DNA from 3 places in the Paenibacillus sp. FSL R7-0333 genome. Region 1 is predicted to be linked to each of the others. Evidence: riboswitches for the same ligand, from Rfam matches in the RefSeq annotation. Region 1 holds a riboswitch; each other region holds the start of a gene.
What was found. A riboswitch is a leader RNA that binds a small molecule or an ion and turns the genes downstream of it on or off. The one in region 1 is predicted to bind thiamine pyrophosphate.

Region 2: another riboswitch for thiamine pyrophosphate. It lies ahead of MKY86_RS00495 (ABC transporter substrate-binding protein); the one in region 1 lies ahead of MKY86_RS08730 (thiamine phosphate synthase).
Region 3: another riboswitch for thiamine pyrophosphate. It lies ahead of MKY86_RS12640 (ABC transporter ATP-binding protein); the one in region 1 lies ahead of MKY86_RS08730 (thiamine phosphate synthase).

Annotation. Positions count from the first base shown of each region.
Region 1 is NZ_JBBOBZ010000001.1:2,122,393-2,127,150, forward strand. It holds gene MKY86_RS08715 (GNAT family N-acetyltransferase) at 1-439, opposite strand, end outside; gene MKY86_RS08720 (SDR family oxidoreductase) at 743-1,615, shown strand; gene MKY86_RS08725 (hypothetical protein) at 1,867-2,403, shown strand; TPP riboswitch at 2,459-2,562, shown strand; gene MKY86_RS08730 (thiamine phosphate synthase) at 2,683-3,357, shown strand; gene thiS (sulfur carrier protein ThiS) at 3,354-3,557, shown strand; gene MKY86_RS08740 (thiazole synthase) at 3,588-4,352, shown strand; gene thiH (2-iminoacetate synthase ThiH) at 4,381-4,758, shown strand, end outside.
Region 2 is NZ_JBBOBZ010000001.1:117,835-122,592, reverse strand. It holds gene MKY86_RS00500 (hypothetical protein) at 1-1,033, shown strand, start outside; TPP riboswitch at 1,106-1,216, shown strand; gene MKY86_RS00495 (ABC transporter substrate-binding protein) at 1,365-2,438, shown strand; gene MKY86_RS00490 (thiamine-binding protein) at 2,491-2,784, shown strand; gene MKY86_RS00485 (ABC transporter permease) at 2,781-3,542, shown strand; gene MKY86_RS00480 (ATP-binding cassette domain-containing protein) at 3,623-4,447, shown strand.
Region 3 is NZ_JBBOBZ010000001.1:3,063,547-3,068,304, reverse strand. It holds gene MKY86_RS12650 (DHA2 family efflux MFS transporter permease subunit) at 1-1,277, opposite strand, end outside; gene MKY86_RS12645 (TetR/AcrR family transcriptional regulator) at 1,428-2,084, shown strand; TPP riboswitch at 2,151-2,253, shown strand; gene MKY86_RS12640 (ABC transporter ATP-binding protein) at 2,388-3,158, shown strand; gene MKY86_RS12635 (ABC transporter permease) at 3,139-3,915, shown strand; gene MKY86_RS12630 (ABC transporter substrate-binding protein) at 3,912-4,758, shown strand, end outside.

The DNA of each region.
Region 1 (4,758 bases):
GGAATACGCCTTCGCGGACCATGCCTAACCTGTCCAGCAATTTGATGGATGAGGTATTGTATTCATTGCACATAGCCACAACTCTGTGGGCCTTCCATTCTTCAAAAGCAAGCTTCAAGGCCAGCTGCGCCGCTTCGGTGCAATAGCCTTGCCCCCGGTATTCAGGGAAAAGGCTGTAGCCCAGCTCCCAGCTCTCGCGCTCTTTTACATACCAGTGTATACTCAGTTCCCCTACAGGGGTTGCTTCGGGAGTGGCTAGCCGGATCAGGAATTGTCTATGCCAGTCGCTCTGGATTCGTTCCGCCACAGTCTTCCGGACGGCCTCCTTGTCGGTTGGAAGCATATCCTCGAAGGGCCAGAGCGAAGCATTGGTTTCCAGATCTGTGATGAAATCGATATCATCCGGGGTGACCGGAGATAAGGTTATTCTTGCATTCATTGTGCGATACCCTCCTGCTAGTATAATTTCAATACGATCTTGCCGTTGTTCCCCACAAAGTATAGGTCATTCCCCTTAGCGGATATAGATAATATTCTTTTTGGAAACGTTCGTTACTCACTGACTATCGTTCCGCTATAGGAACCGTTGAACGAAGATTACTTGTTTGGGCGGCTGCCAAGTGTGGTAAGTAACATAACGTAGAGCCAAGCAGGCACACTGCCTGATGCATAAACACCAGACCTTAAGCCATGCTAACATGATTGATCAACAATACTGTGGACAGCGAAAGGAGAATGGATTATGCCAGACACTAGCAAGCAACCTGTCAAAACTTTACCACCGCAGGTGCAGGATCAGCGCCCCGGAATTGAGAGTGAGATGAACCCGCTTCCGGAGTTTGAGACACCAGCGTACAAGGCAGCAGGCAAGCTGCTGGGCAAGGCTGCGCTCATTACCGGAGGCGACAGCGGGATTGGGCGTGCGGTTGCCGTTCATTTTGCCAAGGAGGGCGCGGATGTGGTGATCTCCTACTTGAACGAGCATGAGGATGCGGAAGAGACCAAGCGCCAGGTGGAGCAGGAGGGCAGAACGTGTATTCTGATCGCCGGGGATATCGGGGACGAATGCTTCTGTCAGAGCTTGATTCGTCAAACCGTTGAAGGACTCGGCAAGCTTGACATTCTAATCAACAATGCGGCGGAGCAGCATCCGCAGGATCATATTGAGGACATTACGGCGGAGCAGCTGGAGCGTACGTTCCGGACGAATATTTTCTCCATGTTCTATCTGACCAAGGCCGCCATGCCTCATCTGAAAAAAGGTGCTACGATCATTAACACCACCTCCATCACGGCGTATCGCGGCAGCCCGCAGCTGCTGGACTATTCGTCCACCAAGGGAGCCATTCTCAGCTTCACCCGGTCACTGTCGATGAATCTGGCGGATAAGGGCATCCGCGTGAATGCGGTAGCGCCCGGACCGATCTGGACCCCGCTGATCCCGTCAACCTTTGACGCTAAGAAGGTCAGTGAGTTCGGCGGCACCCAGCCGATGAAGCGCCCGGGACAGCCTGAAGAGCTGGCACCGGCGTATGTGTACCTGGCTTCGGACGATTCCTCCTATGTGAGCGGACAGGTGATGCATGTGAACGGCGGCGAGGTTGTGAACGGATGATGGGTGCAGAATAAGATCTGGATGCAGATTCTTTAATCGACATCTTCAGAAAGCAAATGGAAACGGCTTTGCCGTCCTTTTAAAGGACAGTACCGTTTCAGCGAGAAATAGAAGGATAAGTTATCGTGTGCAACATATAAATTCTCTTTTAAAAAAGCCTAACCGCTTGCCGGCAGGCTTTTTTTCAGCGCTTGTAACTATTACAATATATTTCCGTCTATTTAGATAATTTGATATGAAAGGGGATTGGGATGCTTAGAAAAAAAGGATTCATTCTATCTGCAGCGGGGATTTTAGTTTTTCTGGTAGTGTTCATTTATTTGACTCCTTTTGCAGGGAGACTTGTGGCAAATACAAGATTGGAAGGAAATGCAAAAAGCATTGGGATTAGAATTACACAGGAATCGCCACCGCTACCCCTTGTTACTTCCGGAAAAACCCAAATTCCGGTTACCCAAGGCAGCTATTGCTGGGGAAAATTAGGATGTGCGGATTATACAGGAGGACAATCCATGGTACAGGGGGTTACTCCCACTGTTATAGCCCCTGAGGGGGGGATTGATGTTGCTTTTACTTATAAACCGGCACCCGGCGGGTTAACCGTTCAGCAATTTGTCGATGATAAAGAAGTGCAAATTCCATTGAAGAACGGCTCTTTTAATGCTCCAAAAGAACATGGCGTTTATTACTACGGCATATCAGCATTCTGGACAACCGAGGATGGTAAATTTTCAGAAGGGAGTTCATCCGTGGTTTTTGTAATTGAAGTAAAATCTACGAAAGAATAGCCCTGACAGAAATAATATGCTAATATACAACAAGCAAGACGAAACAACCGCATAGAACGATCACTAGGGGTGCCGCAAGGCTGAGACGGGCGTAAGTTGTCCGGACCCTTTGAACCTGATCTGGTTTATACCAGCGTAGGGAAGTGGAGAACGAATAATGCAGCGGGGGTATACGGCTAGTACCGGTATTCCTGCTTTTATTCCAGACTGCTTCCTTTACGGGGAGCGGTCTTTTTTGTGTTTGAAGGTAGGGATCAGCGTAGCGCTGAGGAGAGGAAGGTGGACGTGTTGCACGAAATTCATGTCATCTCAGACGGGCGGCTGCCGCCTGAAGCGCTGGCCGACTGGGCCGTGGCGGTACATTCTATAGTGGATTATATCCATCTCCGGGAAAAAGCCATGCCCGCCCGGGAACTGTTGGCGGCGGCGCAGCAGATGCTTCAGGCCGGGGTTCCGCCTTCGAAGCTGGTCATTAATGACCGGATTGATGTTGCCCTGGCCGCCGGGGCAGGCGGTGTACAGTTGGCCTGGCATAGCCTTCAGCCAGCCGCAGCACGCGGGCTTGCACCGGACCTGCGGATCGGCAGATCGGTACACTCGCGGGAAGAGGCGGCGGAGGCTGGAAGGCAGGGAGCAGACTTCTGCCTCTACGGGCATGTATTCCCGACGGCCTGTAAGCCCGGACAGCAGGCACGCGGACTTGCGCAGCTGGCAGAGGCCGTCCGCTGGAGCTGCATCCCGCTGATTGCGCTTGGAGGGATTACCCCGGACAATGCCGGAGTGGTGCTGGCCCAAGGGGCGGCTGGCATTGCTGTCATGTCGGGGATCTGTGGAGCCCCGGACCCGGTGGCAGCGGCCCGGGCTTACAGGGAAGCGGTCCACAGGGCAGCAGAGCTGGCTGAAGCGCTGGATATGGCTCAAACACAGGGCACAGCAGGAGGTGAACAGGCATGAATGTGACCGTTAACGGGAAGAGGCATAGAATTGAAGAGAGCTGCCGGACACTGGAGGATCTGCTGTCCCGGCCCGAGTGGGCCGGTAAGCTGGTGATTGTCGAGCTGAACGGTGAGCTTGCCGGCAGAGAGGTTTATGGAGAGACACTGCTCAGCGAGGGGGACCGGGTGGAGTTGGTTCATTTTGTAGGCGGAGGCTAAACAAGAAGACTTATTCCAGGAGGCGTTAACATGCAAGATCCATTGATGATTTGCGGAGTGACTCTAACCAGCAGACTGTTCATTGGTACCGGAAAATACAGCCGCAACACCCTCATTCCCGAGGTGATTACGCGATCAGGCTCACAGGTCATTACCGTTGCTCTGCGCCGGGTGGACCCGGAGAGCAGTGACAATATTGTCAGCCATATTCCTTCCCATATGACCTTACTGCCTAATACCTCCGGTGCGCGCACCGCAGAGGAAGCAGTACGGATTGCCCGGCTGGCGAGATCGGCGGGGCTGGGGAACTGGGTGAAGATTGAGGTCATCAACGACCAGAAATATCTGCTGCCGGATAATACCGAGACCATCCGGGCGACCGAGATCCTTGCAGCAGAGGGCTTCGTGGTGCTTCCGTATATGAGTCCTGACCTGTCCGCCGCCCTGCGGTTGAAGGCAGCGGGGGCTGCGGCCGTGATGCCGCTGGGAGCGCCGATCGGGTCCAACCGCGGACTGCAGACCAAGGAACTGATCCGGATTCTGATCTCCGAGACGAATCTGCCGGTGATCGTGGATGCCGGAATCGGCAGACCGTCCGAGGCGGCTGAGGCGATGGAGATGGGGGCCGCAGCGGTGCTGCTTAATACAGCGATTGCCACCGCCTCAGATCCGCTGCTGATGGCAGAAGCCTTCCGTGACGCGGTAGCCGCAGGGCGCAAGGCTTATCTCGCCGGACTGGGGCCTGTGGAAGAGACGGCGGCAGCCTCTTCACCGTTGACCGGGTTCTTGGCCTGACAGATGGAATAGGGAGGAGAGAACGGTTATGAGCTTTTATGAGACGATGACCCGGCTGGAGCAGCTTCCTTACGGGACGCTATGGAGCCGGTATACGGCAGAGGATGTGAAGCGCGCGCTTCGTGCTGACCAGGTCGATGAAGAGGGGCTGATGGCCCTGCTGTCTCCGGCAGCGGAGCCTTATCTGGAGGAGATGGCGCAGAAGGCGCACCGGTTAACGCGTACGCATTTCGGCCATGTGATGCAGCTGTTTACCCCGATGTACTTGGCTGATTTTTGCGTGAATCACTGTACGTATTGCAGCTTCAGTTCTATCTATGATTTTCCGCGTAAAAAGCTGACGCTGGAGCAGGTCGCCCGGGAAGCAGAGATCATCGCAGCCACGGGCCTGCGCCACATTCTGGTC
Region 2 (4,758 bases), 2.0 Mb from region 1:
CAGCATGGTGCTGGAATTCGCCGACCGGTTCCGCAACCTGGAGGATGTGAGTGTTCAGGATGAGCATACCTTCATCCATTGTCATAAGAAGTCTTTTGCCCGGGTGGAGGACTTCGTGTTCAGGCATCTGGCAGCCGGGCTGGAGCCGTATCTCGATCCTGCGGAGACCAATGGCAATTATTTCGAGACCCTGCCCTTCTTCGTCGATGAACGGATGCTGGTGCAGGCCTTCTACGGCGTTAATCTCCCGGAGGATGAGGAAGAGATCAGTGTCGAAATGCTCTACCGTGCCTCTCAGGTGGATGGTCTGACCATCGACGGCAGCCCCTACATGAGTGCAAGTGATCCAGACTATATCAAGCAGTACACCCGGGAGCATTGCTATAGCCGCTGGGGACCGGACACCTACTATATGACCAATGAGCAGACCTTCTGCTGCGTGAGCCGGGCGAAGCCGGAGATTGCCGCAGGCCTGATCAGCCAGATGTACGGCGAATATTATTACGGAATGCTGCTGAGTATTTTTCATAAAATCGTGCTGCTGAAGCTCGCCAACCTCCACTCCCGGCTGCGCATCAACCACGATAACGACGAGATCGAGAATCTGATCTTCCTGATCAACAAATTCTCGGCCAAATTCTACTTCCTGGAGCTGATTTCACAGTCGCAGGGGCGGGAGATTTTTTTTCAGCTGCGTAAGGTATATGGCAATGATGCTCTGTTCGATGAGGTGAAAATGACCCTCAATGACCTGTTCCAGTACCAGGACAAATTCCAGGCCAAACGGCGGGATACACTCCTGATGGTGCTCACCGTATTTACGGTCATCAGCGGGATATACGGGATGAATCAGGTCATCGAGGATCTGAAGGGCCAGATCGACTGGAGCAAAATGCTGGAGTACTCCGCGTTCGAGTATCTGGCTCTGTTCCTGACCTTCTCTGGGATTACCGTCAGTGTCGGCTTAACGCTGAGAGAGATCTGGAACGGCATCCGCAGCCGCCGGAAGAAGCGGCATTATACGAGGGATTAAGACACAGAGGGTGGACAATGTCGAAGCTGCCGTCTATAATACACCGTAAGAACATAGCAATACCCGTGAACTTTATAGAACCAGGGGTGCTGGAATTGGCCGGCTGAGATTGTATCCCACAAGATACTGACCCTTACACCTGATCTGGATAATGCCAGCGTAGGAATCTTCATTCAACACAGTGCCTTGAGCGGTACTGAAGCTGAATCCCCTCACGCAAGTCACTGGCGTCCCGATCTTCGGGACGCTTTTTTGATTCTAAGTATGTACAGGAATAGGGTTTCTGTAAGCTCTGAAGACCAGGGGTTGCTGGAAGGAGAGAGAAAGAGAAATGGGAGTCAAAAAAACAGTCACACTACTGCTCAGCTCCATGCTGGTTCTCACGGTCGCGGGATGTGGCGGCGGGAACAACAGCGGCAATGCGGGGGCCAGCGCACCTGCTGCCGGTAACAGCACGGCTGCACCTGATGCAACCGCAGCCGCACCCACAGATGCACCTAAGGCGCTGACTCCGGTCAAGATTGCCCTGGACTGGACGCCGAACACGAATCATACCGGCCTGTATGCAGCCAAAGAGCTGGGCTATTACGCGGAGGAAGGTCTTGACGTCCAGATTGTACAGCCTGGCGCTGCCGGGTCGGATACAATGGTCACTTCCGGCGAAGCCCAGTTCGGCATCAGTGCCCAGGAGGCGCTGACCCTGGCCCGTCTGCAGGATGTGCCGCTGGTATCGATTGCTGCAATCATTCAGCATAATACCTCGGGCTTCGCGGCTCCGAAGGACCGCAATATTAAGACGCCGAAGGATTTTGAAGGCAAAACGTACGGAGGCTGGGGCTCCCCTGCGGAGCAGGCCGCCATGAAAGCGATTATGGACCCCGAAGGCGGGGATGTCTCCAAGGTGAAGCTGGTGAATATCGGCGAAGCGGACTTTTTCACAGCTGTGAAGCGGGATATTGACTTCGCCTGGATCTTCTATGCGTGGACCGGGGTAGAGGCCGAGCTGCGCGGCGAGCCGCTGGATATGCTGTATCTTAAGGATTATGCGCCGCAGCTTGATTACTACACACCGGTGCTGACCACCAGCGAGAAGGAGATCGCCGAGCATCCTGAAGTGGTGAAGGCCTTCCTTAAGGCTACGTCCAAGGGGTATCAGTATGCTATCGATAACCCGGAAGAAGCCGCGACGGTCTTGTCTGATGCTGTACCTGATCTGGACCCCAAGCTGGTGCTGGCCAGCCAGAAATGGCTTAGCCCGAAATACAAGGACGACGCCCCGCGCTGGGGTGAGCAGAAGCTTGAGATCTGGAAGAATTACGCCGACTGGATGTACGGCCTGAAGCTGCTGGATAAGCCGCTGGATGCGGAGAGTACGTTTACGAATGAATTTTTGCCGGAATCATAATGAGCCCGCATGGCGGGAATCTTATACCTAACTTGGAGAGGAAGGATTCATCATGGCTAACACACTGCTCAGCATTCAGGTAATTCCCAAGACACCGAACAACGAGGATTCCATCCCTTACGTGGACAAGGCTATAGAGGTCATTCAAAAGTCAGGCGTGAAGCATCAGGTGAATCCGCTGGAGACCACGATGGAAGGCGAGCTGTCCGAGCTGCTGGATATTGTGCGTGACATGCATGAGGCGCTGATCGCTTCCGGCAGTCCGAGTATGATCTCACAGATCAAGATCGCCCATAATCCGGGCGGCATCAGCATGGAGAAGCTGACGGAGAAATACCGGCCGTGAGAAGCACCTGGAAGCTAGTGTGGCCGCCCTTTGTGGCGGTCCTCTTTTTTGTCGGGATATGGCAGCTATCGGTCATGCTGTTCGACATCCCGGCTTACCAGCTGCCCAGCCCCGCGGATATCGCGCGTGAGACGAAGAACAACGCCTCCGGGATCTGGGAGCACACCGCCGCCACGCTGCGGCTGACCCTGATCGGCTTCCCGGTCGGCACAGGCATCGGCCTGCTCACCGCCTTGCTGCTGCATCTGCTGCCCTGGGTCAAGCGAGCCCTCTATCCGCTGCTGATCCTCAGCCAGAATGTGCCCTCCATTGCGCTTGCCCCGCTGCTGATTATCTGGTTCGGGTTCGGCCTGCTGCCCAAAATCATCCTGATCACCCTCGTCTGCTTCTTCCCCGTAGCTGTTGCGACCATGGGCGGGCTGACGCAAAGCGACCGGGTAATGATGAATTATATGAAGATGGCCGGTGCGGGCAAGTGGCAGATCTTCAGCAAGCTGGAGCTTCCCGGCTCCCTGCCCTCCCTGTTCTCGGGCCTCAAGATCTCCGCCACCTATGCGGTGATGGGCGCAGTGGTGGCGGAATGGATCGGCGCCGACAAAGGGATCGGCTACTATATGCTGCTGCAGAAGTCCTCTTACCGTGCGGACCGGATGTTCGTGGCCATCGCTATTATCGTGCTGTTGAGTCTCGTATTATTCGCGCTCATTGCCCTGCTGGAGAGATGGCTGGTGCGCTGGAAGCCGCGCAAGGAAGCTTAATGCCCACGGGAGGATATCCCAACACGGAAGTACTTATAATCAACTGAAGGAGGTTACGCGAAGTGTCTGAGCTTACGAGGATTAAACTGGAGAAGGCGGACGGAGACGGACGCCTGGGTACACGGACTGTGCCGCCTGCGCTCGAAGTCAGCGGCATCAGCAAGTCGTTCAAGCACCGCCGCCGGGAGACGCAGGTGCTGGATCAGGTGTCCCTGACCGTGGAGCCGCAGGAATTCGTCTCCATTGTCGGCCCTTCCGGCTGCGGCAAAAGCACGCTGTTCCATATTATCGGCGGCCTTACGCTGCCGGATACCGGAACCGTCCGCATGAACGGCATCCCGGTGACCGGGCAGCGCGGCAAGATCAGCTATATGCCGCAGCAGCCCGCGCTGTTCCCGTGGCGCAGCACACTGGATAACGTCCTGCTTGGCGGCGAGCTGCAAGGCGCCCCGCAGCGGGAGGCCCGCGAAGCTGCGCGCCACTGGCTGGCGAAGATCGGCCTCGGCGGCTTCGAGCGGGCCTACCCGCACATGCTGTCCGGCGGCATGCAGCAGCGGGCCGCCTTCCTGCGGGCCATGCTCGCACCGCAGGAGCTGATGCTGCTCGATGAGCCGTTCAGCGCGCTCGACGCGCTGACCCGCGAGCAGATGCAGCGCTGGCTGCTGGAGCTGTGGGAGGAGAACCGCCGTTCCGTGCTGTTCATCACCCACAACATCGAAGAGGCGCTGCTGCTCTCCACCCGCATCTACGTCTTCTCCGGGCGTCCCGGCTCCGTCCTCCACACCGTGGAGGTCCCGTTCCCGCGCCCGCGCCGCGAAGAGATCGCCGATTCGCCGGAGTTCCTCCGGATGCGGCGCCAGCTCTCAGAGTGGATGCGCGAGGAGCAGGCGAAGAGCCAGAGCTAAGAGGGGGTGCTGCGCTGGTGACTTAGCTGTAACGGTTGCGCCCCTTGCTATGGTAACAACAGTCCTCGTGACTCGGCACTGCCTTGTCTGTAGCGGCACAACTCTACCTGATTGTATTTACTGCAATAGAATCTGCAATATTCCAGGCGAAATTCACTTCTGCTGTATTTTATACAGCAGATTTTTGTTTGTTTGCCCCAAAACACCACTTTCGCAGATTTCTGCTGTACGAAGTGCATTAGATTCAAATTCGCGGCATATTTAGGGAGCATCTGTTGTAGAAAATACAATGGGCTAGAACAAACTCAGGT
Region 3 (4,758 bases), 940 kb from region 1:
GTTGTTCTTGCCGTCAGAATTGTAACCAGCGTCGAGACGGCCAGCGAGGTAATCACCTGCTGCATCGAATTCGTCAGCGAGGTTACCCGGTTCACCAGATGACTTGGCGCCTTGTTGAGCAGATGCGTGTTCATCGGCATCATCATCATGCCCATTCCGGCCCCGCACATGATTAGCGGAAGGATCAGGTCGCCGCTCTGCGTGGTAAGATCCACATGGGAGTACTGGAATAACGCACCGGAGACCAGACTGAGACCGCAGACCACGAGCCAGCGCACACCGATCCGGTCGAACAGGATTCCGGCAACCGGCATCATCAGCCCGGAAGCAATCGCTTGCGGCAGCAGCGTCAGGCCGGTATCAAATGCGCCGAAGCCGCGGGCCTGCTGCAGAAATTGCGGGAGCAGGAATAACGCGCCATATAAGCCGAACTGGGCAATCCACTGCACGATGATCCCTGTCGTAAAATCAACGGATTTCAGAATCCGCAGCTCCAGCAGCGGTGTCTTGGAGCGCAGCTCGGCGATGACAAAAGCGATCAGCGCCACAGCGCCCAACAGCAGCCCGATCAGCGTCTTCTCAGAGGTCCAGCTCTGCGCACCCTGGCTGACCCCGTAAGTGAGCGAAGCAAAAGCCAGCGGGCCAAGAACCATACCGAGCTTATCCATGCCGGGCACGCTGTTCTTCGCCGCATTCGGCAGCTTGCGCAGTCCGATCAGCACAGCAATAATGCCAATCGGAATATTAATGAGGAAGATCCAGCGCCAGGAATGGTATTCAACCAGCCAGCCCGACAATACCGGACCAATAGCGGGTGCGAACAGGACGGGAATACCCATAATCCCCATGACAACGCCAACCTTACTTTTGGGAGCCAGTCTGTACACATAGGCCATCCCGACAGGGAGCACACAGCCACCGCCAAGTCCCTGAATGACCCGGAAAACAATCAGCCATTCGGCGCTGCTTGGTGTAGCGCACAGAATCGAGCCTATCGTAAACACAATTACCGCCGTCAGGAAGACCGTCTTGGCCCCGAACCGGTCAGACAGCCAGCCTGAAAGTGGAATAACTGAAGCCTGAGCCAGCATATATCCGGTAACTACCCACTGCAGCGTATGCAGGTCCGTCTTGAAATCCACCACCAGCCTGGACAAGGCTACATTCATTGCCGTACTGTCCAGCACAACCATAAATACTCCGGCAATAATGGCCAGCAGCGGAACCAGAATGCTGGACAGCCGGAAATCGGCTTCCTGCTTCAAGGTCTGATCCATGTCTCTTCTCCTCCTGAGCTGTCCGCGTTCTACATTGACCTGCGGGCAGATTGTTCTATATAATGAGTGAACGGACAACTGTCCGTAAGTGCAATTCATAGTCTACGGACAATTGTCCGATGTGTCAATTCTTTTCTGAAAGGGGTACTCATGAAAAAGCCAGACACCGATGCTGCACAGCTCCCGCGCTCAGCTCCGCAAGCCATAGAATCTGCTCCGCCCGAGTCCGCCGATCCTTATGTACAGCGGATTCTTGAAGCTGCCCGCCAGTTGTTCACCGAGAGCGGACTTGAGGCAGTCAGCATGTACAGCATTGCCAAGCGGGCAGGCATAGGGCAAGGCTCCCTGTACCGCCGCTTCACGGACAAGGGTGAGATCTGTTCTGCACTGCTGAAGGGCAGCGCAGATCAATTCCTGTCCGGGCTGGAGCAGCAGGTGGCTGCAAGTGCCGGTGAAGCTCCGGCTCTCGCTCAGCTACAGAGCAGCATTGAGCAGATTGCCGATTTCATTGAGCAGTATGCTGAGCTGCTGAATATGATCAAAGCCGAGTTCACCGGCAAGAAGCAGCTGACCCAGTTTGAGCATCCTTTTTTTCAGCGGCTGGGGGTGATGATGACTGAGCTGCTGCAGCGTGCTGCGGAGGGCGGTGAGATTATTGACATTGATCCTGCCTTTGCCGCCACGGCCTTAATCTCTGTTCTCAGCCCCGATCTGTACCTGTATGAGCAGAAGCGGCACCATTCCTCCAAGCTGGACATCTCCCGGGGCATCGTCACCTTGTTCGTGACCGGTCTGGCGAAGCGCTGAGCATCTGCTCTTTACAAGAGAAGAATTTGTGGTATATTAAGTAGCAATTACGAATTCAATAGCAACATTATTCACTAGGGGAGTCGGCCGACTGAGACGGAGCTTAAGCTCCGGACCCTTTGAACCTGATCTGGATCATACCAGCGGAGGGAAGTGGAGCAGAATGTATCAGTGGTTCCCGTCACAGGGCCGCAGCCGACTGTACCTTCCGCCCCATTCATTGCCTCCGGGAATGAATGGGGCTTTTTTGTGCTCAACACAATATCTATATCAATCAATCCGGGAGGTTTCGTACATAGTCTTATGATCAACATTAGCAATCTATCCTATGCTTTCGGGACGGGTTCGTCCCGGACCCCAGTCTTCTCAGGGCTATCCATGAATGTGCAGCGCGGCGAATTCATTTCTGTCGTAGGCGGAAGCGGATGCGGCAAAAGCACCTTGTTCAAAATCATCGCCGGCCTGCTGGAGCCGGACAAAGGCAGGATTACGCTGAACGGAGCCGAGTCCGCGGCAGCAGCGAAGAGGCTGGGCAGTGTGGCCTACATGCCGCAGCAGGATCTCCTCCTGCCTTGGCGCACCGTGCTGGACAATTGTCTGCTGCCTTGGGAACTCAAGCGCAGCCGTCCCAAAGCGGCCGCTGTGGCCGAGATCCGTACCCTGCTGCAACGCTTCGGCCTTGAGGGAACCGAAGGGGCTTATCCCCAGGAGCTGTCCGGCGGGATGCGCCAGCGCGTGGCGGTCCTCCGCACCGTGGCGGCGGGGAATGATCTGCTGCTGCTCGATGAGCCGTTCGGGGCGCTTGATGCCATTACCAAGCGTTCGCTGCAGCGCTGGTTGCTGGAGTTATGGGCAGAGCTGGACAAGACGGTGCTGTTCATCACCCATGACCTGGAGGAGGCACTCTTGCTCAGTGACAGAATCTATCTAATGACGGGCAGTGGCGGCAGCGGGATGCAGGAATTCCCAGCCGGTCTCCCCCGTCCGCGTCATCACAGTCTGAACTATGAACCGCAGTTCGCCGCCCTGCGCCAGGAATTGGAGCTGAAGCTATATGAGAACCGCCGCTCCTAGAAGATTGCTCCAGCATTACGGTCCGGCTGCCCTGCTCGCCCTGCTGACGCTTGCAGTCTGGGAGACTGTAGCCCGGCTGGGCCTGGTTCCTCCCTTCATCCTTCCGGCTCCGTCTGCGGTGTGGATGGCATTGATGGAAGACCGCCATCTATTGTTCGGGGTACATCTGCCCGCCACACTGCTTGAAGTGCTCACAGGCTTCGCACTATCCGTGGTCTGCGGCAGCCTGCTGGGAATCGCCATGCACCTGTTCCGTCCGCTGGCCAAGGCGCTGTACCCGCTGCTGATTATCAGCCAGACGGTTCCGCTGATCGCGCTCTCTCCCCTGTTCATCATGTGGTTCGGCTACACCCTATGGAGTAAGGTCGCCGTTGTCTTCCTAACCGCTTTCTTCCCGGTGGTCATCGGCACCTATGACGGGTTGTCCAAGAACACGGACGCCTACCGGGAGCTGCTGCTGACCTATGGCGCGAACCGCTGGCAGATTCTCGGGAAGGTGAGCGTTCCGCTGGCTTTGCCCTCTTTTTTCTCCGGACTGAAGCTGTCGGCTGTGTACTGTGTGATCGGTGCAACCATCGGGGAATGGCTAGGGGGCAGCCAGGGGCTGGGCTATTTCAGCCGCAGAATGGCCGGGAATCTGCAGAGTGCCAAGATGTTCGCCGCTGTTGTCTTATTATCTCTACTCGGTATCCTGCTGTTTCTGGCAGTCGCCGCGCTGGAGAAGATTATTCTGAAGAAAAGAGGACGTTATTCATGACTACTATCCGCTATTTCCGTTATCTGTTGAGTGGAATATCAAAGCCAGTCAAGCTGCTGCTGCCCGCTCTGCTGCTATGTATGCTGCCTGTCCTGGCAGGCTGCGCCAATACGGACAATCCGGCGGCCTCCGGCTCCCCGGCTGCTGCACCCTCTACCTCTGAGGCCGGGGCTGGGACCGGGGCTAAAGGCGGGGCCCATAAGCTGACGATTATGCTCGATTGGTATCCCAATGCTGTCCACTCCTTTTTGTATGCGGCAGAGGCTGAAGGCTATTTCGCTGAGGAAGGTCTGGAGGTTGAGATTCAGATGCCGGCCGATACCAATGATGCGCTGAAGCTTGTTGCTGCGGGGAAGGTGGATCTGGCACTCAGTTATCAGCCCCAGGTGCTGATGGCACAGGGTGAGCAGATTCCAGTCAAGTCGATTGCCGCGCTGGTGCGTCATCCGCTGAATCATCTCATGGTAGCCGCAGACAGCGGCATTACCCGCCCCGGAGAGCTGTCCGGCAAGCAGGCCGGATATTCCTCCGTCCCGTTGTATGAAGCCATGCTGAACACGATGGTCAAAAGCGACGGCGGGGACCCTTCCTCCCTCAAGCTGGTGGATGTCGGCTATGAGCTGATCCCTGCTCTCTCCACCGGACGGGTGGATGGCATTATGGGCGGGTTCATCAACCATGAGCAGCTGATTCTGGAGCAGGAAGGCCATCTGGTCCGCTCCTTCAATCCCGTGGATTACGGGGTCCCGGATTATTATGAGCTGGTGCTGGTCGCCAGTGAGCAGGGACTGCAGGATTCACAGGGCTTTTATCAGAAATTCGTGGATGCCATCAGAAAAGGCC